2 regions of the Paenibacillus sanfengchensis genome follow, and region 1 is predicted to be linked to the other one. Evidence: a T-box and tRNA genes for the amino acid it is inferred to sense, from the RefSeq annotation. Region 1 holds a T-box; the other holds one or more tRNA genes.

What was found. The T-box of region 1 lies ahead of trpS (tryptophan--tRNA ligase). A T-box ahead of a tRNA ligase gene usually reads a tRNA of that ligase, here a tRNA-Trp.
Region 2: it encodes a tRNA-Trp, which carries the amino acid that the T-box ahead of trpS (tryptophan--tRNA ligase) is inferred to sense. The anticodon was not compared.

What each region holds. Positions count from the first base shown of each region.
Region 1 is NZ_JBAGJC010000010.1:112,733-128,259, reverse strand. Features, by position in the region: gene ylbJ (sporulation integral membrane protein YlbJ) at 1-931, opposite strand, end outside; gene V4U84_RS19880 (globin domain-containing protein) at 1,306-1,689, shown strand; gene V4U84_RS19875 (DUF2225 domain-containing protein) at 1,735-2,433, shown strand; gene V4U84_RS19870 (hypothetical protein) at 2,465-2,701, opposite strand; gene V4U84_RS19865 (YycC family protein) at 2,698-2,871, opposite strand; gene V4U84_RS19860 (M3 family oligoendopeptidase) at 3,001-4,803, shown strand; gene V4U84_RS19855 (copper amine oxidase N-terminal domain-containing protein) at 5,180-6,178, shown strand; gene V4U84_RS19850 (NAD(P)/FAD-dependent oxidoreductase) at 6,311-7,393, shown strand; gene V4U84_RS19845 (O-methyltransferase) at 7,510-7,935, shown strand; gene V4U84_RS19840 (alpha/beta-type small acid-soluble spore protein) at 8,006-8,233, opposite strand; gene V4U84_RS19835 (aldose 1-epimerase) at 8,393-9,370, opposite strand; T-box leader at 9,510-9,744, shown strand; gene trpS (tryptophan--tRNA ligase) at 9,831-10,817, shown strand; gene cyoE (heme o synthase) at 11,029-11,976, shown strand; gene V4U84_RS19820 (SCO family protein) at 11,990-12,589, shown strand; gene V4U84_RS19815 (toprim domain-containing protein) at 12,609-12,956, opposite strand; gene V4U84_RS19810 (MFS transporter) at 13,357-14,529, opposite strand; gene V4U84_RS19805 (hypothetical protein) at 14,767-15,207, shown strand; gene V4U84_RS19800 (transglutaminase domain-containing protein) at 15,238-15,527, shown strand, end outside.
Region 2 is NZ_JBAGJC010000007.1:288,648-304,174, forward strand. Features, by position in the region: gene V4U84_RS17185 (ribonuclease H-like YkuK family protein) at 71-643, opposite strand; tRNA gene V4U84_RS17190 (tRNA-Tyr) at 784-866, opposite strand; tRNA gene V4U84_RS17195 (tRNA-Trp) at 878-952, opposite strand; tRNA gene V4U84_RS17200 (tRNA-Glu) at 966-1,039, opposite strand; tRNA gene V4U84_RS17205 (tRNA-Leu) at 1,192-1,281, opposite strand; tRNA gene V4U84_RS17210 (tRNA-Gln) at 1,283-1,357, opposite strand; gene V4U84_RS17215 (hypothetical protein) at 1,568-1,768, opposite strand; gene V4U84_RS17220 (VOC family protein) at 2,258-2,995, opposite strand; gene V4U84_RS17225 (SDR family oxidoreductase) at 3,279-4,142, opposite strand; gene V4U84_RS17230 (Rrf2 family transcriptional regulator) at 4,239-4,655, opposite strand; gene V4U84_RS17235 (VOC family protein) at 4,831-5,256, shown strand; gene V4U84_RS17240 (polyprenyl synthetase family protein) at 5,329-7,716, opposite strand; gene V4U84_RS17245 (serine/threonine protein kinase) at 7,989-8,777, shown strand; gene V4U84_RS17250 (hypothetical protein) at 8,881-9,090, shown strand; gene V4U84_RS17255 (DUF1349 domain-containing protein) at 9,092-9,736, shown strand; gene V4U84_RS17260 (SIS domain-containing protein) at 9,860-10,846, opposite strand; gene aspA (aspartate ammonia-lyase) at 10,935-12,362, opposite strand; gene V4U84_RS17270 (NAD-dependent malic enzyme) at 12,343-13,794, opposite strand; gene V4U84_RS17275 (amino acid ABC transporter permease) at 13,922-14,575, opposite strand; gene V4U84_RS17280 (amino acid ABC transporter permease) at 14,526-15,251, opposite strand; gene V4U84_RS17285 (amino acid ABC transporter ATP-binding protein) at 15,279-15,527, opposite strand, start outside.

The DNA.
Region 1 (15,527 bases):
ACAGACCGCCCCAGGAAAGGATAAAGGCCGCGGCGGCGGCTTTGTACATCAAGGGAACTCCTTCGGGGGAAGCGGCTGCTTTGGCTCCGAGCGTCACTTCAAAAATCCCGCCGACCAAAGGTTCCGCCAGTTCCGAGGGCAGGCCGGTTACCGGCAGCAATGCCCGGACACCGGAATAAAAGGCGCTCATCATATCGGAGACGGTCAGCACCTCCAAAATGACGGAAAAAAATACGACCAGCCCCCCCACAACAGTCATCAACTGAAGCGAGGAGGTCACGGCCTGGCGCAGCAGTTCGCCAAGGCTGCGCCCGTCTTGCAGGCGGGCCTCATGCATCGCCCGCACTGCGGCACGCAGACTGAAGCGGGACGAGGGGGCCTGTTTCGTCGCGGTTTCCGCCGCTTCAGGACCTTCTTTGGTCCCATAAAAGCGCATCAACAATCCGACCAGCAGGGCGCTGCCGTAGTGGGCCGCGGCGAGGAGGCCGGCGAGCTTGGGATCGCCGAAAAAACCGATCGAGACGGCGCCGATCAAAAAAATCGGATCGGACGAGGTGGTGAAGGAAACGAGACGTTCTCCTTCCACGCGGCTCACCAACCGCTGCTCCCGCAGCTTGGTCGCCAGCTTGGCGCTTACCGGATACCCGGAGGCGAATCCCATCGCCGCGACGAAACCCCCGCTGCCGGGAATGCGGAACAGTGGCTTCATCAGCGGGTCCAATAGTTTCCCGAGAAAGTGGACGATGCCAAAGCCCAGCATCAATTCGGAGATAACGAAAAAGGGGAACAGGGACGGAAACAGCACGTCCCACCAAATTGCCAGCCCGCGGACTCCCGCTTTCCAGGAGGCATGCGGATAAGCCACCATCATTATTGCCAGAATAACAGCCATAAATAGCAGGAGCGGAGCGCTCCACCGCTTTGGATTCATAAAATAACGCCCCCATTGAGATCATAGTGAATTGTATGAGTCCAGCGGGACAAACAGCACAAAAAAACGAAGAAAGCGATTACAAATGGGGCTGTATTTTTTGCATCTTTATGATAAAATGTGACTATAAATCGATAATGGATGGAGTGTTGAATATGAGTTTTGTCGCCGGTGTTCTCGTATGCGCCTTCGTATACGTCATTCGCGCCTCTCTCGTCCATTCCGGTGAAGAGGATTGGCGCAGCTATTGAGCATCCTCAATGAAGAGGTCACCTAATACGTAGAAGCTCCTTTCGGGAGCTTTTATTTTTTTTTGACCTGAATTTGGTATAATTAGAGTGCAGTTTAAAATTATTGAAAGATGGAGATCGCCTGTGAATCCAAGTTTAAGCATCTACGACAATTTGGGTGGGGCCGAAACGATCCGTAAGCTGGTTGAGGCTTTTTACCCGAAAGTTCAAGCCGATCCCCTGCTGGGGCCGCTGTTTCCCGAAGACATTAGGCCTGTGATGGAGAAACAGTACATGTTCTTGAGCCAGTTTTTCGGCGGCCCTTCCCTGTATTCGGATGCCTTTGGCCATCCGATGATGCGGGCGCGCCATCTTCCGTTTCCCGTGACTCCGGAACGGGCCGAAGCCTGGCTGGCCTGCATGTCCGCCGCCCTGGAGGAAATCGGCGCGGAGAAACCGCTGCGGGACCTTGTGCTTCAACGCTTATCCGGCCCCGCATTTCACTTTGTCAACACGACGGAGGAGTAAGTTTATTTTAGTCGGAAATGAAAGGATGTTAGTCCTGTGGAATCAGTGGAGTTAGAACCGCTTTACCAGATCAAGGTGGAATGTATCAATTGTGAAGCCAGTTTTTCTACCTCGCGTGTGCGCCCTAGCTTTAAACGGGCGGTCCGTACCGATACCGACTTTTGCGGGTATTACCGCAACGAGAACCCGGATTACTATGTCGTGCGCATCTGCCCGTCCTGCGGGTTTGCGTCGACGGAAAACTTCAATCCGAAGCTCACGGAACAGCAGCGCACCAAGTTTAAAGAGCAGATCGGCCGGCGCATGAATCACCGGGACTACGGCGGGGCCCGGGACTGGGATGCGGCTCTTGAAGCATACAAGCTGGGGTTGTTGTGTGCTCAGACGATCGGGGAGAAGGATCGGATCATTGCGAGCCTATTGCATCATATCGCCTGGTTATACCGTTATAAGGGAAATGAGGAACAAGAGCAGCGATTTTTAAAGTATTCCTTGGACTCTTATATTCGCGTTTTTGAAAATGAAGATACGCAGGGAAGCGACGCCCGTCTGATGTATCTCATCGGCGAGCTTCACCGCCGGACGGGGAATGACAATGATGCGGTCAAATGGTTCTCCCGCGTTATTAACGATAAGCGGATTATGGATGCGGCGATGATTCGGGCCAGCAGAGAACAGTGGGCCCTGCTTCGCGAGGAAATGCTAAATAAAGGCCAGGATCTGCCCGAGGAAATGCGGGGTTGAGCGGCCCCGCGGTTCCGCTTGACGGGCGGGCTCAGGACCGGCGGAGCACGGTATCCGTGAGCAAATAGTCGGCATCGCTGTCCAGGATGGTGACCTTGTTGCCGCAGCAGGGAAATACGAGCAGTTTTTTCTTGCCCTCGCGGACATGAAGAATATCCTTGGGCTTGATGGGAAGCAGGACATTACTGCTGCTGCAGTATGGACACTCATGTACATAGACATCCCCCATCACAATGTCGTATGGCAGCGTTTTTTCGAAAGGGATCATGTCGGTTGACCCGGGTCGTTGTTTTTATTCGTTTCGGCGTCCCGCTTCGCCAGCTCCGCGATTTTTTGCAGTAGTATATGTTGGGGCATGTGCATCAGATGCTCGATCGGGACCTTGAGCTCGGCGGCCAGTTTGACCGCGGTCTCCGGTGAAATTTGCAGCGGCTTCATGGAAATACCTCCTTGAGATTTTTACCCTATTGCATTAATAAATAACTTGGATCAGGGCGAACTTGTACTTATAGTTATACACTTTTAATCCACCCCGCATCAATAAGGCGGGAGGAAAGGGCGAGATTTATGGAACCATTGAAGAATCCGGTTAATCCGACATGGGAGCTTGACTCCATTTTTCCGGGAGGATCGTCTTCCGCGGAGTTTCAGCGTTTTCTCCATCAATTGGGCGAGGACTTGAAGACTTTGCATGACCGGCTGATAAGCATGATCCCACCGGCTAATGTAGAGGAAACCCGGACTTTTGACGAGGTGATCGAGGGGCTGCAGAGCGCCAGCGCGCGTATTACGGAAGCGGACAGCTTTGTCGGCTGTTTGGCCGCGCAGGATCAGCATGACAAGAAAGCCGTTCAACTGGCCGCCAAAGTCACCGGCCTGCGGGCGGCGTATGAAAACGCGATGACCCAGTTTCAAAGCGTGCTGCGGATGACGGAAGATCCGGTATGGAACGTTTGGATGGAGCGGACGGAAATCTCTCCGATCTCGTTCGTTCTTTCCGAGAAGCGGCAAGCGGCCCGGGAGAAGCTTGCTCCGGAGCTGGAAAGCCTGGCGGCCGAATTGGCGGTTGACGGCTATCACGGCTGGGGGCAACACTACGATACGATCGTCGCCAAAGTCGGCGTACCGTTTACGGACGATCACGGGGAAAGCGCGCTCCTGTCCGTGGGCCAGGCTGCCAACAAGCTGGATGATCCGGACCGCGATGTCCGCGAGACCACATTTGACAAGTGGGAAGAGGCCTGGAGCCAGGTTGCCGATTACTGCGCGGATACGTTGAACCGGTTGGCGGGCTTCCGTCTGAAGATGTATGAGAAACGCGGCTGGGACGATATTCTGAAGGAACCGCTGGATATCAACCGCATGTCCCGGGAGACGCTGGATACGATGTGGCGGGTTATTCAGGAGGCGAAGCCGGTTCTCGTCTCTTATCTGGAACGGAAAGCGAAGCTGCTCGGCGTGGAACGCTTGAACTGGACCGATGTGGAGGCGCCTCTGGGCGAGGTGACCGGCAAAATCACTTACGATGAAGCGGCGGCGGAAATCGTGAAGCAATTCCGGAAATTCAGTCCGAAGCTGGCGGATTTCTCGGTCGAGGCGTTTAACCGGCGGTGGGTGGAAGCGGAGGATCGTCCTGGAAAGCGGCCCGGCGGGTTCTGCACCTCTTTGCCGGTTAGCCAGGAGACGCGCATCTTTATGACCTTCGGAGGTACCGTATCGAATATGGCGACATTGGCTCATGAACTCGGGCATGCCTACCATCAGTATTTGATGGATGAGCTTCCGCAATTCAACCAGGAGTACGCGATGAATGTGGCCGAAACCGCCTCGACGTTCGCGGAAATGATCGTTGGCGATGCGTTGGTGAAGAATGCGGCGGGCGAAAAAGAAAAAATCGCTTTGCTGGCGGACAAAATCAACAACGGCGTTACCTTCTTTATGAATATTCATGCCCGCTTCCTGTTCGAAACGCGTTTCTATGAGAAACGGAAGCAAGGGCTGCTGGAGCCGGAGCAGCTGTGTAAATTGATGGAAGAGGCGCAGCGTGAAGCGTATATGGACGCTTTAGGCAAGTACCACCCGCATTTCTGGGCGTCCAAACTGCATTTCTATATCACGGACGTCCCATTCTATAATTATCCGTACACGTTCGGTTATTTGTTCAGCACGGGCATTTACGCCCTGGCTTCGCGCGAAGGGGAAGGCTTTGCCGATAAATATGACGCGCTGCTGATGGATACCGGACGGATGACGGTGGAGGAACTGGCGGCCAAACATTTGAACGTTGATTTGACGCAGCCGGACTTCTGGCGGGAAGCCGTCAATGTTGTGGTTGAAGACGTCAAGCTGTTCCTGAAGCTGACCGAATAGGTCTGCGGTTTATTTAAAAAGGCCGTCCCCATGTCATTTTTAAGAGATGACGGGGGCGGCCTTTGTCCTTTCTGTCGAATGAACGGTGTTCTCGTCTCCCCCCGTTCATTCGGCCTCAGCGGCCACTTCCTTTGCCGTGCGGATGAATAGGGGTATTTTGCGGCGCTATTTTGTCGCATTTGGCTGAGTGGTGTGAAATAGCGGCGTTTTAGGGTCTTATTTTGAATAAAAGCGGGGCCAATCCCCGATTTCTCGTCCCGCAACAGGGTAATAAGGTCCGCCGGTTCACTGTACTGTAAGGAATTGGCTCTGAAGTTCCGATTCCTGTCTTCCGATATATAGGATGATGAATATCCCATATAAGGAGGCAGACAGTATGACAAGAAAATGGTTAGTTGCACTCTCCTGTGTTTTGGCAATCAGTCTGGTTAGTGCCGGGGCCGCTTCAGCCAAGTCGGGAAACGGCAAGGGGCCGGACAAGGAGACGACGGCCGCGGAGCCAAGCAAGGCGGAATCGAAACAGGATGGCAAGCCGGAGAAGCCGGAAATGGGTGCCGAGGGCAAAGCTAAGAAAGAAGCAGTAACTCCGTCCGAAGAGAAATCCAAAGGGAAAGATAAGGAACAAGGAAAAGATAAAGAAGACAAGGGTAAAGATAAGGAAAAAGCCGGCGAAAAGACCTCGGTTACGGATGATACATACAAAAACAAAGGTCCCCAAGGTTACAAAGGACTTCTTCGCGCGATAGAAAACGTCAAGGACAAGCCCGCGGGGGCGGTACTCGCCGATCTTTTGCTGACGAAGTATGAAGCGCAGCTCAACGATGAAATGAAAGCCAAGTTGGAAAAAATCGTTAAAGCGGAAGACGCCTTGTCCGAAGCGGCGGACCTTCTGGATCGTCAAGGCAGCGTGACCGATGCGGTTTATGTCCAGAAGGAAGCGATTTTGGCCGATTTGACGAACCTGGATTCCTACAAAAAGCTCGGCAAATTTTATAAGAAGTTGGGTAAACGGGGCGTCAAGCTTTATGTAAACGGTGAAGAGCCGGCATCCAGCGTGAATCCGGTTGTGAGCAGCGGAAACACGCTCGTGCCGTTCAGAGTGATCGCCGAGTCGCTCAAGGCGGATGTGATCTGGAGCCCGAAAGATCAAACGATTACGGTAACGAAGGACGGGGTTACGGTTAAGCTCGTCGTTGGTTCGAAAAATGCTACAGTGAATGGTAAAAAGCAAACCCTTGACGTTCCTGCCCAAGTTGTCTCGGGCAGCACGCTGGTGCCTGCGCGTTTTGTAAGCGAGGCGCTCGGGGCTGTAGTGAAATGGGAGGCGGAATCCCAATCCGTTGTGGTATACGAGGATAAAGCAACGAAGGAATGAGTGACAACATTGCAATTCACAAAGAGGACCGGTGCTATGACGCCGGTCCTCTTTGCTTAGGTGTAGACCGGCTGGACAAGGGGAATTCTAGGAACTGGGCATTAAACATAACAAAGGAGCGGAGCCGATACAATGAAGGTGGCGGTTATGGGGGCGGGGTTGTCCGGGCTGGCTTGCGCCATCCGGCTGGAGCAAATGGGCGTATCTCCGACGGTGTTTGAAAAGCGCAGTTGCCCGGGAGATCGCTTTGCGAATATGGAAGCGCTGATTTCGGTTTTTTCACGGCCGATACGTGACGAAATCGCTTTTTTGGCGGACCGGTATCAAATTTATCTCCAACCCTCCTCGAACATCAGTGAATTTGTGATTCGGTCGGCCAACGAAAAAGCCGTGCTTACGGGGAACTTGGGCTTCTGCAATCATCGGGGCAGACAGGAGGACGCGTGGGAAAACCAGTTGGCGCGGCAAGTGAAGTCGAAGATTCATTTTCATGCGGAGCAGTCATACGAGCACCTCTTAAAGGAGTTTACCCATGTGGTGGTAGCCACCGGGGATCCTTCCTACACAGCGGCCGTTCACAATTTCAGGACGGATTTTACCGCTACCTTAAAAGGCGCTACCGTAGAAGGAGAATTTTCGCGGTATCGGGTCATAAGTTGGCTGGATGACCGCTTTGCGCCTAAAGGATACGGCTATCTACTCCCTTTTACCGAAAAACTGGCCAATATTGTCATTGCGTTTCGCGAGGGGGTTAATGATGATGGTTTGGAATTGAAAGAGAAGTGGGCGTTGTTTTTCGACCGGGTTTGTACGGATCTGGGTCAGGACCTGCAGGTTACGGATCAATTTGAAGTCAACGGCTACAAGGTGGGACAGTGCCGCAGAGCCAGAGTCGGAAACACCTTTTTTACCGGGAATTGCCTGGACAGCGTGATGCCGTTGTTTGGTTTTGGACAATTTCCCGCCATTTTGTCGGGCATTTATGCGGCTGAAGATCTATGCGGCGGCACCCCTTACATAGAAGCGACCCGGGCGATTCATGCGTCTTATGACAATTCAATGGTTATACGAAAGTTATACGAGAGGCTGGATACCGGGCAAAAAGACAGGCTTGTTAAAATGCTCAATGGTAAAATGGGCGAAAAGTTGCTGACCACACGCTTTGATGTATTGAAGATAGCGTCCCGTTTATTGAGATGGACCGGAATTCAATAAACAAGCAATATTTAACCAAATATGTTGTTTATTGTTGAACGATACATAAGAATGACATATAATGAGACATAAGTCCTATTACTAAATAGGCAATTTTATAGGAAGGGAGGGTGAATATGCTGAACACCGATCAGCTTTCACTCGCTAGACAGATGGATCTTGTTTTTAAAGAACTGGAGACCGAGTTGGGGGGAATGACATCGGGGACCGTATTCATCCAAATTCGCAATAACGTCATCGGCAAATTCGGGATCCGGCATAATCCGATTGCGGGTCGGAACGGCAAATTGACCGAGGAGGACAAGGGACTCTCGGCCAGCCAATGGCAAGCTTTCCGGACGATGGCGATCGAAGCTTTGAAGTACAAAAAGTACTGGACTCATGGCGAAATCAGCTACGATTTTGCGCTTAAGCAGGATACCGTGGTTGTGGACGCCGTTCTGGAATCCAATTACAACATGGCTAATCTTATGATTCAGCGTTATCCGCGCAAGAATGCCACGGGTACATATCAAGATAAGCGCTCTGATTTGTCTTCATAAAAAACACTACAGGCGACCTGCTTATGGCAGATCGCCTGTCTCCCTATAGGTCACTAGGGAAATTTACGGATTACAGGTTCGAACGACCCGACAATTGCTGCTCTGCCAATTGTACCAGACGTTTGGTGATGTAACCCCCAAGGGAACCGGTTTCACGGGAAGTGTAGTTTCCATAGTAACCGTCTTGCGGGATCGTCACGCCCAATTCTTGAGCTGCCTCAAATTTCAATTGTTGCAAAGCAGCAGTTGCTTGAGGAACGATAAGGTTGTTACGGCTGCCGCCGCGTCCTTGTGCCATGTTTGTCACCTCCTTCGGGCTTTGTGATGTTAGTATGGTTTTCGGAGCGTAAAATATGCGGCAAACCTCTAAACTAGAGCAGTGGAAATTATTGCATTTCTCCTTTAAACAACAAAAAGAGCCGCTCATGAAGATCACGAGGCGGCTCAAAGCCCAATATTAAGCTTCTTCGGTAGGATAGATCATATCCAGTTGAACGTTTAACTCAAGATGTCCCCCCGGTTGGAGATCGATCAATCCGGTTTCGGAAGGGGAAAGACCGGAATTCGGAGCATCCGGCAGCCAGGTGTAGGGTTCAATGCAAAGAAATTGGTCCGCTTCACCTTTGGTATAAAGAACCCAATGCTTGAAATATTCAGGATCGGCGGAATAACGGAGGCCGTATCCGTCACTGCGGATTAAATCGGCTTCCACCGGCTTGCCGCCAATGCGCAGCATAGTGTCGAAATTAGTCCCTTTCAGATTCAACCCTTCATTCAGCGCTTCGAGCTCGCCGAGTTGAACGGTCTCTCCGGTTGGAATTAATTCCTGATCCGAAGTATAAAGTCCCGATACCGGGAGCGTGAGCTTCCACCGTTCCGGCTCGCCGTCCAGCAGAAACCAGGTGTGCAGCCCCAAACCGAAAGGGGCGGGCCGATCGCCCAGATGGCTTACTTTAAACGTTTGTTTTAAAGAGGAGCCCTGAAGCCGGAGCGTCATTTCCAGCTTGAGCGGGACGGGGAACTGTCTCATCCAGTTCGCATCATCGCTGGTGATGAATTCGGTAGTAATTGCGCAGCCTTCATCGTCCTCGTCGATATCGCTCACACGCCAAGCCTGCGTACGGTGCAATCCGTGGATATGGTTGTCGTTTGCGGTGTTACGGTCAAATTGGAATTCCTCGCCGGCATACGTAAACCGCCCACGGCGGATACGGCCGGGCGGAATCAGCAGCGGAATTCCGAAGTGATATGGTTTTTGCAAATAGAAATCAAGATCGCTTTCTTCCGGACCACGCAGCACATCGCGCTGCTGGATGTGGTCCCAGATGCGAATGACATTATTGCCGAGTCGGGGTAGCAGTGTGACTTCAAGTTCACGGCTATGTAAGATATACGTATCGTAACCGTTCCATTGCCCTTTGGTCACTTTTTTCATATCGTTGCTCCTTTTCCCACATAATAATCGTATCCCTAAGCCTAGACTAATCATAACACTTTTTCTTTGGGACGAAAAATGGATTTGACATGGCACTTTGCCGGGCATTATGATGATCTTATATCAAAGCGTGAATATTGTAAATGCGATGACAGGGACAAGTAGGTAAGGTTTTGCTTCCTTCAGAAAGCCGGTGGTTGATGCGAACCGGAGGAAATGCCGTACCGAATGGCCCCTTGAGTGCCGTGCAGAACGTTGAATGGACTTTCCCAGTATGCCGGCCGTTTGTTCCACGTTACGGAATCGAAAGGCCGCGAAATGTTTTGTGACATTTTCGGCGAATTAGGGTGGCACCACGGTCTCACGTCCCTTGCGGATGTGGGGCTTTTTTGCGTCCGTACCCACGCAAGCCGACGATGAGAAGGTTTTTATTTCAATGTATAACGGAGGTTGGTTGATTATGAAGAAAAGAGTGCTTTCCGGCATTCAGCCCAGCGGCAAATTGACATTGGGCAATTATATCGGAGCGTTGAAAAATTTTGTCACCTTGCAGGATGAATATGACTGCAACTTTATGGTGGTGGATCTCCATGCCATCACTGTTCCGCAAGACCCGGCCGATTTGCGGGAGCAATCCGAATCGGTAGCCGCTTTATATTTGGCGGCGGGGATTGATCCGAATAAAGCGAACGTGTACATGCAATCCCACGTGCGCCAACACGCCCAGTTGGGATGGTTGCTGACGACGCTCACCTATATGGGGGAACTGGAGCGAATGACCCAGTTTAAAGATAAATCGGAAGGGAAGGATTCCGTAGGGGCTGGCTTGTTCGTCTACCCGTCTTTGATGGCCGCGGATATCCTCATATATAATGCGGATCTGATTCCCGTAGGCGAGGATCAGAAGCAGCATCTGGAGTTGACCCGGGATTTGGCCGGCCGATTCAATCACCGGTACGGCGACTACTTTACGATTCCGGAACCATACATTCCCAAGGTGGGGGCCCGGATCATGTCGCTGGACGACGCGTCGAAAAAAATGAGCAAGAGCAATCCGAACGCGGGCAGCTATATTGGAATGCTGGATGAGCCGGACGTGATTCGCAAGAAGATCAGCCGGGCGACGACGGATTCCGGCCGGGAAGTGAAATTCAATCCGGCGGAAAAGCCGGAGGTCAGCAATCTCATTTCGATTTACAGCCAATGTTCCGGCTTGAGCATCCCGGAAGTCGAGCTGCGTTACGAGGGGCAAATGTACGGACCGTTCAAAAAGGATTTGGCCGAGGTGGTCGTCGGCACGCTCGAACCGATCCAGCAGCGCTATCGGGACATTCGCGAATCCGGCGAGATACGGAGCATTTTGCGTCAAGGCGCCGAACGGGCCGCGGAGATGGCGGAGAAGACGCTGCGAGATGTGCAGGAGCTAATGGGTTTTTTGGCGGAATAATGAAGTAACGGAAATCATCCGGGCAGATATCTGTCCGGATTTTTTTGTGCGTCACCGAATTGTCATAAATTCACCCAAAGATCAAACGATTGTCAAACACTTTCGCATTTTGATATGATAAAGTTTATAGCGTAGGGAAGAAATTGCGGAATTTTTAATGAATTTTTATATATATTTACCTCTATCTCAATTATAGGAGGCATAATTTCAAGTGGATAAACAAATCAGTTACCATGCACCTGCGGATTCTGCGGCGCTGTCTGTGAGCAATACGCCACCCGGAGAAGCGGCAACATGGAAAGATTTTGTTGCGCTGACCAAGCCGGGAATTCTGCGCTCCAACCTGATCGCGGTGTTTGCCGGGTTTTGGCTTGCATCGCAGTGGCAATTGGACTATTTAAAGTTGGTTTTGACGTTGGTCGGAACCGTTTTGATCATGGCGTCATCCTGCGTGTTTAACAACTATTTCGACCGGGATTTGGATACCAAAATGGCACGGACGAAAAACCGCGCTCTCCCAATCGGAAAATTGTCGCCGAGAACCGTTCTCTGGTACGCCGTGATTTTAGGGGTCATCGGAGCCGCGGTATTATTCTCCTGTTCCGGTCTTTTGGCCGGGGCCTTCGGGCTCGTGGGGATGTTTGTCTACGTTATTATTTATACCTTATGGCTTAAACGTACATCCACCTGGAGCACATCGATCGGCGCGATCTCCGGGGCGATGCCGCCATTGATCGGCTATGTGGCCGCTACCGGAACCGTGAATTTGGGCGCGTTGCTGATCTTCGCCTTGCTTTTTTTGTGGCAGCCGCCGCATTTTTGGGCATTGGGCATTCGCCGGGTCGAGGAGTACCGGGCTGCGGGATTCCCGCTTCTTCCCGTCGTCAAAGGGATTCCGAGAACGAAGCTGCAGATGATTCCTTACTTGGTATTGCTGATTCCGATCCCGATCTTGATGTATGTATTCGATTACACCGGATTATGGTTTTTGGTGATCGGGGTAGCTTTGTCCGCCGCTTGGCTGCTGATGGCGCTGAAGGGCATTTCCTCCAAAGAGGAAGGCGCCAATGAAATTTGGGCCAAGAAAGTGTTTCTTTTCTCGGTAAATTACCTGACCATCGCCTTGATTGTGATGATTTTGGATACGGTGCGGCTATAATGGAGGATCGGATATGACCCTGTTGAAGAAGTACAAATGGACCTGGATTCTATTGGCGATTTGCATCGTTCTGGCGGGATATCTCCTTTGGGAAGCATTCGCCAAGCCAAAGCTTCCGGTCATCCGGCCGGTGGAAAACTTCAGCATGGAAAATGTCGACGGGAAGACCGTCACGCTGGAAGACACCAATGGCAAGGTAAGACTGTTCTACTTTTTCTTCGCCAATTGCCCCGACGTGTGCCCTATAACCACTTTCCGGCTCAGTCAGGTGCAGGATGAGTTGAAGGAGAAGGGGCTGTTCGGCAAGGACGCCTCCATCGTCTCCATCACCTTTGACCCTGAGAGAGATTCGCTGGAGAATATCAAAGCTTTCGGGGACAAATTCAAAGCGGATTACTCCGGTTGGTACTTCCTGCGGGGAGACCAGCAGAAGACGATCGATCTCGCCATGAATTCATTTAAGATTCTAATCAATAAAGACCAGGACGGCAATTTTGTCCATATGGACCTGATCGGATTGGTCGACCGGGACGGCAACCTGCGGGAAATCTACCGTCCTGAAGCCACCGCGGCCGAAATTGCTCAAGGCGTGGCGGATCTGGCCAAAGAGTAAAGGATCGGGATGTCGGCTTCTAGTAAGGGCTGGCCGGGGGATACAGGATGTATTCTTCCAGGCCGGCCTTTTCCAATTGGGCGATGACATATTCGTCGGGAGTCCCCTCAACTCCGGCATAACCGCGGCGGGTGTAAATTTGCTCCGCGTCCGGGAAGATATCCCTCAGAACGCCGCGGATCTTTTTGCCGGAAGAGTCGTTATCCATGAACAGATAAACTTCGTCATCCTTTATCTTTTTGCGCAGCGCCTCCAGCTTAAGGGTGTTCAGGGTGCCGAATGTGCAATAAATCCGCACATCTTCGCTCAAAAGCCGCCGCAGCTTGCTGCGGTCATTTTTGCCTTCAACGATAATACAGATGGACAACGTCATCACTCCAACTTTTTGCGCATGGAAGCTGTGTTTAGAAATACTCTTTATATGTAGTGTATACCCCCGAGAGGGATTCATGCAAAACGGGATTACGACATATTTCCCGGGAAAAGTAAAAAGTCCGCCTTTCGGGCGGACCTTGGTTGAGGCGCTTTAGCAGTAAAAAAAGGGGGAGCGCAAGACAATCACCAGCAAAATATACAATACGAGAATGGTTCCGGTCGAGGTCCATATGCCTCCAACAGCCGGCCCCGACCCGCAAGGATCGATGTGGCCCATAGGTTCACCCCGCTCTCTAGGTCGCTAAGTAGTTTCTACACGATATCCTATGTGGGGAGGAAACCTATGGCCCTGTACTGTTGCCCAAAGCCGGAAAATAGTCCTTGCCTCGCGTTTAGAGGCGGTGTGTGCCGATTTGTGCCGGCGGGGCGGAGGTTTCTATGGGTCTCCGCTGCGGGGCGAAGAGCAGGGCAATCATCAGCAGCAGAAATGCCAGGAAGTAAGGCGAGTAGACGCCATGAATCATCCCGGCCGAAATCGGGCCGATAAAGGAGCCGATCGACATCGCGATCGATTGCAAGGAGAAGACGGTCCCGAGCCGTTTCCCGCCGCTAAGGTCGATAAAGACGGAAGCGATGGCCGGAAAGGTGACCCCCTTGGCCATCCCGAGCGCAAAGAGCGAGACGGGTAGGGGGATGAATTCCAGTGCCGCCAACGCGAAAAAGGAAAGGGCGATGCCCAAAATTCCCGCTATCGCCCGAAGGTAAGGGGAATAGCGGTTAAGAAAGAGCATCGACAGCGTTGTGAGCGCACCCAAGCTGATCAGGGAGAAATACAGCCCGGTATGCAAAATACCGGAAGTTCCTCCAGCCTGGAGGGGAAGCTCAAAAAACAAAATCCCTTGCGAACAGGACACCGCCAGCGGGAGGATATAGTATCTGAGCGGGATGACATTGAGTTTGACAGGGATTTGGGCCTGGGTAGCCTGGCCGGGACCGGAGGCACCCGGGATGGCTCTTCTCGGCTCGTGAATCGTAAAGATGGCGATGATGCCGGTTGCGATCAAAAGCCAGCCCAACGACTGAAATGTGAGCGTGTAGCCTGTATTCGCGACAAGAAATGCCCCGGCCGCAGGCGAAACGACGGAGGCGAGCGTATGCATGACTCCGTGGCCGGCCATCAGTTTTCCTTGCTGAACGGCGTTTTTGCCGAGAGAAGCCAGCATCGCCAGGCACGCCGGGGACAAGAAAGCGAGCACGAATCCGCTGATGGAGCGAAGCACCAGCAGCTGCCATGGCTCGGTGACATGCGCCTGCATCAGCAGGATGATCCCCGCCCCCAATAGGCTGAAAACCATGTATCCTTTGCTGCCGTGCCGGTCCACACCCTGCCCCGCCAGCAGATTTCCGGGCAGATGCGTCAGGGCGTAAACTCCCATCATCCAGCCGATAAAGGCGGGGGCGGCTCCGATCGAGAGCGCAAATGGCGTCAGGATCGGATACTGGGCGTGAAGGTCAAAGAAAGCTAGGAACATAAAAAAATAAAGCCAAAACGCTGCGATCTTCATTACCTTGCCTCCCCTGGGAAAGTCTTTATGCTCTACTTGTACGTTTTAAGGGACGAACTTATTACCGTGGATTGGTTTTTGCATGCCCGATTATTCGGCCAATCCCCCGTAAAAAGGGTTAAGCTGACACCGCCCTGGGCCATCATGTATAATGGGGAAAGTGCATGAATGATGAACATGAATGATGTACAGTATGTGACGAAAACGGATGGTAGGAGTGTATAGCTGATGTTTGATTTGAATTTAGAAGTATGGACGGAGTTTTTAAAGCAGAACTGGCTGGTGATCGTAGTTGCGCTGGTCGTGCTGTTCCTGATTTTGAATTTTGTGAAGACGCTTGTTAAATGGGCGCTGGTGCTTGTCATTGCGGCTTTTGTCATCATCTATAGCGGAATTTCACTGAAGGATATCGGGGACGCCATCACGACAGTGAAGGATCAGGCGGTGGAGATCAGTCGCAGTGAAGCGATGAATATGATGAAGAAGGAAGCGGCCGATGCGAAGATGACGCGGAACCCGGACGGTACGTTCACCATCAAAACCCCCAACCTGGAAGTTAGCGGGAAAGAGGGCGACGGGAAAGTCAAGGTCATGTTCCATGGCGTTTCTTTGGGCGAGTGGAAAGTGAGCGATACGCTGGAGGCGTTTATTCAGCAAGCGAAACAAAACACCCCTTAATAATAAAGACATCGAGAATGGAGGGTGACGATGACGGAGAGTTGGCTGCAGAGCTTGTTCGATTTGAATCTGGTTTCCGCTTTGTTGTTGGTCATCCTGCTGTTTTCCATAACGCAGGGCTTGCTGCGGGGGGCCTCGCGCAGCGCGGGCAGGCTGGTGTCGCTGCTCAGCGGGGGCATACTGTCGGTGCTCGGCTTGCTGGCTTCGATCCCCCTTACGGTCTGGCTGTCGCCGATCGTACAAGAATGGCTGGCCGGCATCAAGCTGCCCGCGCGGGACTTATCCCGATGGGAGCAGGTCTATTTTACGCTGCTGACGGC
Region 2 (15,527 bases), on a different contig from region 1:
AATAAAAAAGAGGCGATGGCTAATTTCGTGGCCTCCGCCTCAAGTTTGTATACCGCCGCGGTTCTCAAATCTAAACAACCTTGAAGGGATACGGCTTTTTGGTTTCGCGGTCCGCGATGCTTACCATTACCGACTCCGGTTTAACCCTCGCGATCAACCCCATCGCTTCAATGCGACCCACCATTTCAGCTAAATAGGCAGCGGTTTTATTCTTGGGTTCGCTGCCGCCGTCAATATCTACGATGAACCGGATATCCGCGCCTTGTTCCATATGCGGCAAGATTATATTTTCGAGGACGGCTCGTTCTTCATAACCAAACTGCGCAGCAATTTCCTGACTGAAGGAGGTTTCCAATGACAATTTCTCCTGGACAGAATAGATTTCCCGGGGCAAGATTACCTGACGGCTGCATAACCAAGCTCCCCTTCCGACACGGTACACTACAATGTAGGTGACAAATTTGGTGTGTCCCGGATGCGTCTGTGCGTCGGTCGTGATCACGAGATCATATACGCCTCTCGGATCGGCTGTCATGAACCGGGAAATCCGATTCAGCACGTCGTTAAATTCCAGATTCTGCTCCGTCGTATTCCGGAAGGTCGTTTCATGAATGAATGGGTATTGTCGTATTTTTCTTTTCATGGGATTCACCTGTACTGCAAGGCTGGCTTCTTCCTTTCGCTTTGGATTTTGGTTCCTGGAACGGGACCGAATTTTTGCCCAACGAGCGGCAATGTTGGTTTTTTATACTTATGTTATTATGGCCGCCAAGTGAACGGAAATGTGCCGAGCCGGATTCGAACCAGCGCTCTTTTCACGGACCAGATTTACAGTCTGGCGGTTTCAACCACTCACCCATCGGCACTTATTAAGAATTGGCAGGGGCCGTGGGCATCGAACCCACCTCAGTCTGCTTTGGAGGCAGACTCGCCGCCGAGGACATGGACCCCTATTTGGAGAAATATGACGTGGACGGGGCTCGAACCCGCAAATCCCGGCGTGAAAGGCCGGTGTGTTCTCCAATTTCACCACCACGCCATGTAAAACTGTGTTGTTGGACTACGGTAAATCCTGGCTTGGAGCGGGCTTATCTCCCGCTGATTTTTTACAGCTTGTGTTTCGTTCGACCACCATAACTAACCCGGACAAGTGACCGACTCACACTTTGCGAACCGTATGTTATGTACTTTTGGTGCGGCCGGTGGGACTTGAACCCACAACCGAAGCTAACGCTTCACGGGTTTTTAAGACCCGCATGTCTGCCATTCCATCACAACCGCATGGCTGCCTCTCCAGGGCTCGAACCTGGGGTCGCGGCTTCAAAGGCCGCTGCCTTACCGGCTTGGCTAAGAGGCAGTATTGGGAAATTAACCGGTACACACGTTCCCTCATAGGGATCAAAAAAAGACTACTCCCCTTCCAAGCGTTCCATTGAACCGGCCTCATTCAACTTCATGAGCTGACGAAGGCAAGCACAAATGGACCACTTGCGAAGGTGCAAGCAGCCTTTTACGTACAAAGCTATGGATCTACGGATCTGGATTCAGAACGGTCCGCAATTCACAATCACGTCAGTACCGTTCCTCCTCTTTTCAGGATGATACGGACTAAACGCGGTACGTAAAAGCTACTCTTGATCGGCTCGAGATAGGCCTCATACAGGCCGGCCAATAACTCGCTAACTTCGCATTCGCGCCAATCTTGATTGGACGGATGCATCTGATTGAAAATAGTCTCGACGTAATGAGATTTTAACTGCTGTTTCATAACCTATCCCTTCCTTTCTTCGTAGATTTGTCGTACTTTCGTTACCCGTTTCACTTTCACACATTATCGCTTTAACGTTTTACCGTTTTGCTGATTCGATAATATCACAGTGTTTTTTTGGATGTCAACCCTTTTTTTACTTTTTTTCGATAACATAGATACAAAAAAGCCGCCGAGTTTCCTCAGCGGCCTTATATCCAAAACATATAGACATATTTTTGAATGCCTACGCAGTCCCTGTACGAGTACAGGAGGATATTTCGAACACTCCGCGTGAAGAGGATGAAGATCTATTCAGGGCACGAAGAAATAAGCGGCTCTCCTCATAAAGGGACCACTGTTCCAAGTTTGGAATTTCAACGAAAAACATCCGTGTTTTCATCCTAGTTCACATCCTTTCCTGCGAAGCTTCCATAATTTTCATCAGATTAAAGCAAGAGCCCGTTTTTTGTCAAGCAAAAAATATAAAAACGGTGATCCCCTCTCCTCCTAGCTCATTATCTGAGCCACTATAATGCGATGACCGTCGGGATCCAGCAGGGCCGCTTCCTTCAAATCGGGAAAATAGTCGGGCTCCCCCGCCAGTTGAAACCCCTGACGCGCGATATATTCCAGCGCCGCATCAAAGTGTTCCGTTTCGAAATATAAAAGCTCCGTGATTGCACCGCCATCCATAAAGCGGTTCCGATCAAGCAAAAGTGCGGCGCCATCAGCCATGGGAACCGAGTATATCGCTCCGCCTGCCGCGGAAGCATCATACGGGACGCCCAGCAGATCGGAATACCAGCGTGCCGTTTCCGGGATATGCTTCACGTCCACAAACACCCCGCCTATTTTCGGCAAAATCGGGCTTTGCGCCATGAGCTCAATGTCCTCGGCCGAAGAAGCGGTCCAGCAAACCATCTGCGCATTGCCTTCGGCGTCGCGGAAATTGAAATAGGCCATCGTCCCGTGATATTCAGGCTCGAGGATGATCTCTCCCTTCTCCTGGACATAACGGTAAGCTTCCTCCAAATTTGAGGTTTTGAACATCATCCTAGGCCTCATGCCTTCATCCCACTTTGGATTCTGCCGGTTTGCCGTATTCGAATCGAGGATCAGGTGAGTTCCCTCAAAATCAAACCAATACACGGGTCCTCCGTTAAGCCGCTCCTCCACAACCGGAAGGCCTAACAAACGGCTGTACCATTCCGCGGATTTCCGTAAATCCGTAACATGAACAAACACGCTGGCAATCCGGTTCTCTAAAGGGGAAGTCGACGAGGACTCAAAGATGACGCTTTCATGGTTTTTCAGTTGAATTCAACTCCTTGGTTTCATTCTCTACACTGATAAAATCCAAAAATTTGATCTAAGTCTACCATAAGCAAGGGCATCCTTCCATGGTTCCCTCTTACTTCCTGCCGGATAGGCATTATTGTCAAAAATAAAGAGCTGCAAGAAATGATTTTCTTGCAGCTTTATCTTACAACCGTGTCCGCCGCAGCGGCTCAATAAATACCCCGTCAGATCAGGACAATTCGCGGACCAGCTGGCCGAGGACATCATTCAGTGGTGTTAGCGGCCGGCGAAGCACTTTCTCGAAATCGTCGCTCCGGATCTCCAAATCTCCTTCCCGAATGCCCTGTTGAATGCTGACCAACATTGGGATGACGAAGTCGGGAACACCGGCATGTTTCATGATATCCGCATACGTCTCATCATCTACTTGTTGCACGGGAACTTCTTTTCCCAGCACCTCGCCGATCACCGATGCCAATTCTTCTTGCGTGAGCAGTTTGCCGGATAGCTCATAGATCGTATTTTCATGGCCTTCTCCGGACAATACCGCTGCCGCGGCTTCCGCGTAATCCTGTTGCGAAGCCCATCCGACTTTACCTTGACCCGCCGAAGTCACCCATGGCGCCCCCGCGAAAACCCCTTGAATGCTCGACATTTCATTCTCCAAATACCAATTGTTGCGTAAAAAAGAGTATGGAATCCCCGTTTTCATTATGGCTTTCTCCGTCTCTTTGTGTGTAGGAGCAAGGAAGAGCTTGCTGTCCTGAGCATTCGCCAAACTGGTGTAGGCAATGAATCCCACCTTCGCCCGGACGGCGGCTTCAACGGCGTTCGCATGCTGACGGATTCGGGTTTCATTGTCCCCGTCCGCGGAAATGATCAGGATGCGGTCCACTCCCGCAAAAGCCGAATCCAGACTTTCGGGAAGATCAAAATCGCCTTGACGGACGTCCACACCCAAGGCCCGCAAGTTCTCCGCCTTCTCCGGGTTCCGGACGCTAACGGCCAACTGATTGGCGGGTACGGTCTTCAGCAGATGTTCCACCACTTTCTTGCCCAGCTTTCCTGTGGCGCCTGTAACTAACATCTTCATATTTCATTCCTCCAATAAATTGTTGTAATATCTCTTGTTATAACTATGTAAGTTACAACAAATCTATAAAATAAGGCCTCATTAAGAGGCTTATTTTCAGTTGAATTTATGGATCAATTGATCCAACGTCGTTTGTGCCAACCTTTGCTCCATCGCGGTTTGGGCCTCGGTCAACTCCTCTTGCAGCACTTTCTCGATATTCCGGCCCACTGGACATTGAATATTGGAATTCTCATGAATTCGAAAAAGCCGGTTCTCTTCCGTCACATTGACGGCACGATATATATCAAGGAGCGTGATCTGATCCGGTCCCCTTAGCAATGCCGCTCCTCCTACTCCCGGACGGACATCCACAAGCCCCGCCTTTTTTAACATGCCCATAATTCTGCGGATGACCACAGGATTCGTATTCACGCTGCCGGCGATAAAATCTCCTGTACAGTCCACGGGACTTACGACAATTAGGGAAAGGGTATGCACCGCTATAGAAAAACGCGTGCTAAGTTGTTTCAAGGAAACCACCCTCCTGTTGTAACCATTATAGTTACCACTATTGAGAATGTCAATTTTTTTCGCATATTCATCGGACTATGACAGGAGCTGTCACTATTAGGAGATATACTGATAACAAACCTGATCCGAAAAAAGGAGCCGGGTTAATATCCACTATTCGAGGAGCTGATTTATCGTGTCTTTTCAAGTCACCCCCTTCATTATGCTAAACGGCCAAGCCGAGGAAGCCATCCGGTTTTATGAAACGGCTCTGGGAGCCAAGACGTTGTTTAAGCAAACTTATGGGGAAGCGCCGGACGCCTCCGCAAATCCCCTTCCCGCCGAATTCAGAAACCGTTTAGCCCATTCCGTGTTAAAAATCGGGGATGCCGACCTTTTTGTGGCTGATTCCCTGGAAACCGACAAATCCGCAGAGCACAACGAAACCGTCCAAGTATGCATTACAACACCGGATGCCGTGACGACCCGACACTTCTTCGACGCCTTGACGCAAGGCGGGAAGATCGTCTTTCCTTTGCAGCAAGTTCATTTCAGCCCGGCTTACGGCATGGTTAAAGACCGCTTCGGAGTTACCTTCCATCTCTTCACGCAGCGCCGTTAACCGGGAGAAGCGCAGCCGGGCCTCCCGGCCCGGCCGCTTTCTAAAATTCATTCGCGTCTCTTCGTGTCGAGCCTAATTATCCCGAACGATGATATAATTCAACAAGTGCTTTAAAAAACCGGTCTTCAGCGGAAGTTCCTTCACCGCTTCCATGGCAAGGCAGTAATGCTCCCACATCGCCTGGCTGGCCCCGTCCCGTCCCAGAATCGTTACAAAGGTGGAGTTATTGTTTTCCACATCTTTGCCGGTGGGCTTGCCCAGCAATTCAAGATCTCCTTCTCCATCGAGCAAATCGTCTTTGATTTGAAAGGAGATTCCCGCATGATAGGCTACCTTTTTCAACAATGCGATTTCAGGTTCTTTTACCTGTGCAAGCATGGCGGGGGCGACGAGCGAAACTTCAAAAGCAATGCCCGTTTTATAAAAACAAAGCGTGTTTAATTCCTCCAAAGCCAGTACTTTTCCCTTCGAATTCAAATCCATCGCTTGGCCCATACAGATTTCCCCGGCCTTCCGGGATAAATACCGCAATAGTCGGAGTACGGTTTTATGATCAAAGCCCTCCAAAGATGCCTGCTCTTCTATCGCTTTCTGAATAAGGTAAATCCCCGTCAATTCAGCGATCGCACTGTTGTGTACCTGATGAAGCGTCGGTCTCCCCCGCCGCGTAGTCGAATTGTCTTGCGAGGGAAGATCGTCAAATATCAACGATGCCGTGTGCATATATTCCAGCGCTCTAAATAAAGGCGTTAAGGCGGAAGCGTCAAGACCGTATTCTTTTACCCCCATGACCCATGAGAGTACGGGCCGGATTCGCTTGCCGCTGCCCTCCAGACTGTAGTTGGCCGTATCGATCAGCAGTCCGTTGGCATCCGCCAAAGATTCAGGTTTCGGGATCTTCAACCATTCGTTGATTTGCCTGCGCGCTGTTTGAATCGTAGTGTGGAAATCTTCCTTCTCCCTGTTACTGGTTCTCATTGTAAGGAGCAATTGATCACGCAGCAACTTATCAAAAAAGTCCACATCCTCCGCTTTTCGGACCATGAACTGAACGAGACGGTTCAATTCCGGCATTCCGGCGGCGAAGATCTCCATGATTTCGTTATATTTCTTCTGACCGACCCGTTTTTGATATCGTTTTAAGCCATTGATCGCCCGATCCAGAATGACCTCGCACGTTAACGGGTCCGATTGATAAACGTGGTGTATCAGATGAGATATGACGGTCCAATATAATTCAAACGGGTTGATTAAATCGGGCCGTTCATGGCGATAGGTTAGATAATAGGTGTAAGGGGTAACCGCTCCGTCCCGCAAATCGTCGAACATGTCAGCAAAATCATCGGCCAACTGATTGTACAATCCATAATAAAACACCCGCTGATCAAAGCCTTCATCCTTCGGGGCGCTAAGAACGGAGCGGACGATCAGCCGGGAGGAAGCGGCTTTGATGATGATGGGCAAATACAGATCTTCATTGCTATAACCCGGTTCGGTTAAATCCTTGAGCCTGTCTACGTCCTGGGAATGAAAGAATACGTAAGAGTGTTCATAAAAAATATCCCGCGTCTCCTGACGTTGATAATTTTTGATATACTCATAAGCCTCCCCAAGCTCGGCATGAACAAAACGAACCAATTCGGGGTTATTGCCGGTCCACTCCCCGAGTTCCGGCACGACACCGCTGGACAATGTGGTGCGCAGGATCGCGGAATACCGTTCTTTATCCTCGTCCAGCAATGCCCCGGAATCCAGCAGATCATCGATAAAAGGATAGGTTAGCCCGTAAAAATAACCGAGCCGGATGGCCTCATCCAATCTCCGGGAGCGTTCTTCAGGAGGAATTTTCACCTCGTCCATTTCATCCAGGGCGTGCATGACGACGCCAACGATGATTTTAATCAATTTACGCTCCGCTTCCTCAGCGTTCATCTCTTTGGGGATTCGGGGAGAGACGCCTTTGATTTTGTTGATCACCCAAATGGCCGCATTTTCTACGCCTTCCTTTTGAGCCCACCGGTAGAACGCCGCCAGACTGATAAATTCCGGTTGGCGCCCCTTTTTTGCTTCGGAAGGATCGATAAGCAGCTTCTTCATGTCGTCGATGAAACGGTTGACCTTAACTTTCGTCCGATCGGAGTTCAGATCTTTTCCCAAATCCCGCAAGTAGATATAGGAAATGCTGCGTTCCAGATAGCTGTCCAGTTTTCCGGTATAGTTCAGCCAAGTGATATATCTATGAAAATCTGTCGAATCCGGCTGCTTCTTTACACGTGAAAAAAAGGACAGCATCGAACCGGTCCGGACATGCTTCCTTTTCCACTTCTGAAAATCCTCGATTAGCGCAGGGATAAAGGTCTTTTCTTCTACTTGTACCCGCAGTCTCGAAAAATATTGAGCGGCCTTATCCTCGGCCCGCCTGTACCAAGCCTCCGCTTGATGGGTTCCCGCTTTGCTCATCCGATGTTATCCCTCAGCTTGTATATAGAAAATTTAAATGATTAGGATCTAAAGTTGTTATTCTAGATTATTATACACGAACCCCTATGAAAAACCGACTCCGGACTGTTTTTTCTTCTGGACTAAAGTCTAGGTATTCGCCGGTTCCCGCGGTTATACGCTATAATTTACTTAAGACGCCGGGTGATACTCCCGGAAACGGAAGGTGAGTAACGGACTTGCGCTTATTTTCATATTTAAACTCTTTTGTGATGGCCTGGCGGGATTATCCTTTGGAAGCAAACCTTAAGCTGGCGGAGCGGTATATCGTTAAAGAGCTGATTGGTGAAGGAAGCTATGGCTTAATATATAAATGTAAAGACCGGATCAGCGGATCCTTCGTTGCCGTAAAACAGGCAAGGCCCAGCAAAGGCCTCGGGGCTACGGGTTTATTGGAAAGAGAAGCGGATATTCTGAGAACCGTTAGACACCCGCAAATTCCCGAATACCTTGACCTGTTCAAAGCAAAGAACGGTACCTTTTTGGTCATGTCTTTTTTGAGCGGCGATACGTTCGAAGACTTGATTTTTGATCAAGGCCAGCGGCTGGCCGAAGAGGATTGCGTCCGTTATACGCTAAAATTGCTTGAACTGGTGGAACATATTCACAGCAAAGGCATCGTTCACTTGGATCTCCGCATCCCGAACGTGCTCGTGAACGATGGCCGCCTGCATCTGATCGATTTTGGGCTGGCCCGAAGGATCGGAGAACCCCCTCCCCGGGTTCCCCCTCCCGGAAAGGGTTTTCGTTTAAAGCGCCAATCTCCCGCTCAATTCAAAGCCGCAGAAATCCAGGCCGATCTTGTTGACATCGGGCATTTTATGCTGTTTTTGCTTTATTCCTCCTATGAACCGGACAATACCGCAGCCGGAGGAACGAGCGGCCGGAGTTGGCGGGAAGAATTGGACCTCTCCAAGGAACTTCGAACGATCCTGGAGCGCTTGCTGAAGCTTCGGCAGCCGTATTCTAGCCTTTCTTTACTTAAAGAAGATTTGTGCAGACTTAAGTTCTCCCCTGGATGAACATTCCCTGATCTACCAAAAGTTGAAGGTGCCGTTCCATCTGTGATAATATCCGAATAAAGTTAAAGTATATTATTATGAACAAGAAAGGTGGACGTTGAAGATGCTAAGAAAATTGATCGACAAGCTTTTGCACTCCTCCTCTCATAGCCATCATCGAAGGCATAACAGCAGCTCCGCGAAACACTACGGTAAAAAGTACAGCAGCAGCCACGGGTATTCCCGGCACCGGGGCTCCTCCTCCGACTATCATCACCGTCACGGAAATCTGGGGCACGGCTATTACAAATCCAGAAGGGGCAGTTCGAGTTAATATGATAAATACCTTACTATTGGACGAACATTTCCGGAAACAACAATTAACTGAGGGGCTCGCCTGGCATTGCGAGCCTCAAAGCTGGTTTATTGATGCGGAACTTAGCCAGCTTGTATTGCATACCGAGGAGAACACGGACTTTTGGCAAAAGACTCACTACGGTTTTCAAGCGGACAGCGGTCATTTCTTATATGCGACTACTAAGAATAATTTCAGAATGACGACCAAAGTCATCGCCCGGCCGAAATCGCGATACGATCAGGCTGGGTTAATGGTCCGGTTCTCGGAGGATCTATGGATCAAAACCTCCGTGGAGTACATATCGGAAGGGACCGGAAAACTCGGAGCGGTGGTGACAAACCGCGGATATTCGGACTGGTCGACCCAATCCGTTTCGCTCTCCGGCGGCGAAATCGAGATGTTCTTCCGGATTTCCAAAATCGGTCAAAACAGTTATGCCGATTATTCCTGGGATGGAGAGCATTGGTCGCAAATCCGCGTCGCTCACTTGGATCTTCCTGCGGGTGCCCCGGTTTATGCCGGATTGTACGCCTGCAGTCCCCAAGGCAAGGAACTGGAGGTCCGATTTGACTTTTTGATCCTCGAAGAGCTGGGCGACGACCCGAATGAGGCGTACCTTTAATAAAAACAAGCTGGACTGAGTCAAATCTTCGGCGAAAGGTCGAAAGATGATACAAAAAATGGCCTCCGCAAGCGGAAGCCATTTTTTGTATTTTTCTTGTCTATTTTCAATGTGCGTACGGGATTAATAAGGAACCTTGAACATGTAACGTCTCGTTTCAAGTGCGTGTCCGGTTGCGGCCGCTAGTTCGACGGCGTAAACGCGAAGAACAAAGTTCAGCAGCAGCGGCGCAAGATATCCTTTCAATTCCTCATCGATTCCACTCATGTCGAATTCCTTGGCATCGAGAATCAACAGTTTCTTGCCATGCTCCTTAAGAAATTTATGCGCTCTTTCTTCCATCGGGCGGGTTTCGTCAAGCCCTTTCAGAAGAATAAACGGTACGTCCTTATCCAGAATTTCAAACGGTCCGTGGAAGAATTCTCCGGCATGAATCGCATGGGAATGTTTCCACTGCATCTCCATCAGAATACAGATCGCGAAGGAGTAGGCTATTCCGTAGTTCACTCCGCTTGCCATCGTGTAGATGACGGACTCGTTTTTAAAGGCTTGGGCATAAGCTTTGGCGTTCTCCAAAGACTGCTCCTTCGCTTTCTTCAGCACTTGACCGAAGTTGTTCAAGCTGCTTAGCAGCTTCTCGTATTTCTTGTTTCCTTCCTTAACAGCCAACAGCCCCATCGTCAAACGATACAATACCGCATAGTTGGCGATTTCCGGATGGGGATCCAATTCCCCCGGCGGCGCCCAGCTGTAATTTACAATAAAGTCGGACTCTTCGGCTAATGGAGCGGTCTCGACATACATCAGCGAAACGGTGAGCGCTCCCTTTCCTTTGGCAAATTTGGCCGCTTCGGTCGTTTCCGGCGTTTTTCCCTTGTGGGAACAAAGGATAACCAGCGAATCGGAACCCAGCGTTGCGGGATTGCGGTAAATAAATTCGTTGGAGTTGTAAACTTCCGCCGTGATTTGGGTCGATTCCCGGTCAATGAAATATTTGCTCGGATACATCAAGGCGGAGGATCCGCCGCAAGCCACCAGAAATACCCGGCGGATTTCTCTTTCTTTATAGGCCTCAATGATTTGATTCACTTGCTCCTGCGCTGTAGTCAATACATTTGCTACGCTCATGATCTCGCCTCCATAGTTAAGTTGTTATATGTTGTATTATATATACATATACATTTTTTCGCACAAAATGTCAACTTCTTATTCCGTTTTTTCTCTCCCCAGCTATCCCTGGACTTGTCATTCGATAGGGATCCAGGATAGTTTCCAGCTGTTTTTGATCGATCAAATGATGAGCGAGCAACAGCTCGCGAACCGTTTTCCCCGTTCTTAGCGCTTCCTTGACAATTCGGGACGATGTCTCATAGCCGATATATGGATTCAGCGCGGTAATCAGGCCGGTGCTTGAATTCACATAGCCGCTGCAGCGTTCCTCGTTGGCCGTTATTCCCTCAAGGCAGTGGGTTTTAAATGCGCCAAAGGCGTTTTTCATAATCTCCAGCGATTGCAGCAAATTGTAAACAAGCACCGGCTCCATCACGTTCAGCTCCAACTGGCCGGCTTCGGAGGCCAGGCAGATCGTAAGATCGTTACCAAAGACCTGAAATGCCACCTGGTTGATGACCTCGCACATCACGGGGTTTATTTTCCCGGGCATGATCGAGGAGCCCGGCTGACGGGGCGGCAAATGTATCTCGCCAAAACCCGAGCTTGGTCCCGAAGCCATGAGACGCAAGTCATTGCAGATTTTAGACATGTTCAGCATGCAGATTTTTAGCGCGGCGGACAATTCCGTGAATCTGTCCGTATTTTGAGTCGCATCAGGCATGTGCTCCGTAAGGCGGAGCGGCAAACCGCTAATCTTGCCCAGCGCTTCGACTACCCGCTCGATATACCTCGGATCCGCGTTGAGACCCGTACCTACCGCAGTCGCCCCCATGTTAATCGTCAGCAAATGCTCCCTAGCGCGTTTAATTCGCCCGATATCCCGGAAAAACACTCTGGCGTAAGCCCCAAACTCTTGGCCTAATCGGATCGGTACCGCATCTTGAAGGTGAGTCCGCCCCATTTTGATCACGGAATCAAATTCCTCGGCCTTTGCATGAAACACCGCATACATGGATTCCATCTCGCTTAATAGATCCTCCATTAAACCAAGTACCGCGATTTGCGAAGCCGTCGGAAAACAGTCATTGGTAGATTGCGACATATTGACATGCGTATTGGGACTTACCCGGGTATAATCTCCTTTGACTCCGCCGAGAAGCTCAATCGCCCGATTGGCCAGTACCTCATTGGCATTCATGTTTATCGAAGTTCCCGCTCCCCCTTGAATCGGATCGACCACAAACTGGTCATGGAAGCGGCCTGCCCGGATCTCCTCGGCAGCCTGCTCGATGGCCGTGCCTATTTCGGGCTCCAGCCTCCCCGTTTCTCGATTTGCCTTCGCGGCTGCTTCTTTCACCATGGCCAGGGCACAGATCAAACGTTCATGAATCCGGTAACCAGTGATTGGGAAATTTTCCACGGAACGCATCGTCTGAATTCCATAATAGGCATCAAGGGGCACCTGTCTCTCTCCCAAAAAATCCATCTCGATTCTATGTGATTCCGGCAGCATGAACCATCTCTCCTTCCTCTGGCAGCGATGCGCTAAAATCGGAAGGGACTCTTTTGGCCACGCCCGTTTTGAGCGCAGCCCGGATCACGGCTTCCCTGACCTTAACGACGACCCTCTCGTTGAAAATGCTCGGCACGATGTACTGTTCATTCAGCTCGGATTCGCTTATGACATCCGCAATCGCTTTGGCCGCCTCCAGTTTCATGGCCTCGTTGATCAGGCCCGCTCCACAATCCAGCGCACCGCGAAAAACGCCGGGAAAGACCAGCACATTGTTGATTTGATTCGGATAGTCGCTGCGTCCGGTTGCAAAAATCCGCACATGCGGCATCGCTTCTTCCGGGGAAATTTCCGGCTCGGGATTCGCCATGGCGAAGACGATCGGATTCTCCGCCATAGCTTGGATATGTGAAGCCGACAACACACCGGCCCGGGAAACTCCTATAAATACATCCGCCCCTTCTATCACGTCCGATAGCTGACCCGCCCGATCTCCCACCTGCGGCTGCTCCGCCAGCCAGCTCCACATCGGATGCTCATAGCTGCCGCCGCGGACGATTGCTCCGCTCCGGTCCACGGGGATCAAGTGCTTGACACCGGCGGAAATCAGCATTTTGCAGATGGATACGCCGGCGGCACCGACGCCGTTCACGACGATCTTAACCTCTTCCATCCGCTTTCCGATCACCTTCAGGGCATTCATTAACCCGCCGATAACCACAATGGCCGTGCCATGTTGATCATCGTGAAAAACCGGGATGTCCAGCTCTTCCTGAAGTCTGCGCTCAATCTCAAAACAGCGCGGCGAACTGATATCCTCCAGGTTGATACCACCAAAAATAGGGCTTATCGCCTTGACCGTGCGGATAATCTCCTCCGTATCCTTCGTATCCAGACAAATCGGAAAAGCATCCACGTCCGCAAGCTGTTTGAAAAGCATGGACTTTCCCTCCATCACGGGAGCCGCGGCACTAGGCCCGATATCACCCAATCCCAGCACCGCGGTGCCGTCGGTCACGACCGCCACCGTATTCCTCTTCAGCGTAAGGGAATACGCCCTTTGGGGATCTTGAGCTATCGCGGCACATACTCTGGCTACGCCTGGTGTGTAAACCCGGGATAAATCCATATTGGTCTTGATCTGCATGGTAGGCTGAATGGAAATTTTTCCGCCCAGATGGGCAAGAAAAACACGATCGGAAACCTCAATGATCCGGATCCCATTCAACGATTCCAGTTCTTTCAAGATCCCTTCGTAACCATCCCGTTCCAATTGAATGTCAACGTCGCGGATGGAGGAACCGATATCCGAGCGAATCGTCTCCACGGACACGATATCACCGCCGAGTCGGTTGACGATCTCCGCCACATCGCCGAAGCCGGCTTTTGCGTGCAGCAGTTCCAATCGCAGCCTCAGATTTTCATATCCCATTCGCCTCTCTCCTATCCCAGAGACCTGCTATTATTATAAGGTTGAATTGTTCAGCTTCTTGGGCTTGATTGTACAGATGCAGCGAAAATTTCCGCAGCGCCTCCGATATATAGATGCCTCCAAATTTTTAGCGGTACACCCGTTCCATCCTTTTGGCCAATAGGGAAAGCGGATAACAGATCAGGAAATACACGGCAAGCACCAGGGTATACATCTGCGTAGCGATCGACAAGCCTTCCAATAGCTCGACCCGCTCGATAACGAGCTGTACCGATTTCAGGAAGTCCAAATTGCCGATCAGGACGGAGAGTGACGTCGATTGAATAAGATTGGACATCAGTCCGATGACGGAGGGCAGCATCCGCCGTATGGCTTGCGGCAATATCACATAACGCATCGTTTGAATGGGGCTTAGCCCGAGCGCCATTCCCGCTTCCGTCTGCGTGGGAGGTATCGATTGAATAGCCCCGCGCACCGCAACGGAAATATTGGCGCTGCTCCATAGACTGAGCGCGATCATCGCGGAAATGTAACTGTTGACTTGAACGCCCATTTCCGGAAGCAGGAAGAACACCAGGAACAACGTAATTACGATCGGCAGGCCGCGGAATAGCTCGGCGTATCCCTTCATGATCCAGACGATAACCTTATGGTTTGCGGTTTGCAGCACACCGACGATCATGCCGAGCAGCAGGGCAATGCCAAGGCAGCTGAGGCTTAATAAGATCGTATTAATCAACCCGTCGAGGAGAAAGTTTGAATTTTTCGCTAATACTTCCATTTCGCCCCCTGCCTTTCTTTGCTTTTTTGTAATCCAGCTTGCGCTCGATACGCCCGAACAAATACGAGGTGCCCCAAACCAGCAGGAGATAGATAACCGCTATCGTAATCAGCATTTCATAGGTTTTAAAGTCGTAGGCGATCCGATCCATCGCCGCAAAAGTCATTTCCGCAACGCCAATACTTGTCATATAGGCGGAGTTTTTGATCACCGATACGGCGGTGTTGCTGAAAGCGGGAAAACTGATCCGAAATCCCAATGGAACGATAATATGACGGACGATCTGCCAGGTGCTGAGTCCGAGCGATTGACCGGATTCAATCAACGCATGCGGCACGGCGTCGGTTCCTCCGCGAAAGTTTTCGGCCGCAAACGCCCCGCCCCATAAGGATAGGGCTATGATGCCTACCGCAACCGCAGACAGCTTAATCCCGAAGGCAGGCAGGCCGAAATAGAGGAAGAATACGTGCACCAATAGCGGGGTATTCCGGATCACGTCCACATAGACGGCTACAATTTGGGATAAAACCGGGATTTTCAAGGTGCGGACGACGGCGCCGCTCATTCCTATCACCAGCGACAATAGAATGCTTATGACGCTGATAAAAAGGGTCATTTGGAGCCCCGTTAGCAAGAGGGGCAACGCGTTGATGATATAACCGAAATCAAAACTCATGCCTTAGCACCTCCTCATGGTGTCATCTTACATGGCATTTTTAAGAAATTGGCGGGTTCGTTCTTCCTGCGGATTGCCAAACACCTGCTCCGGCGGCCCTTGTTCCACGATAACGCCTTGGTCCATGAAGATAATCCGATCGCCGACATCGCGGCCGAAGCCCATTTCATGGGTAACGATCAGCATCGTTGTGCCCCGAGCAGCCAGGTCCTTCATGACATCCAGCACATCGCGTACCCGTTCTGGATCGAGCGCGGACGTAACTTCATCGAACAG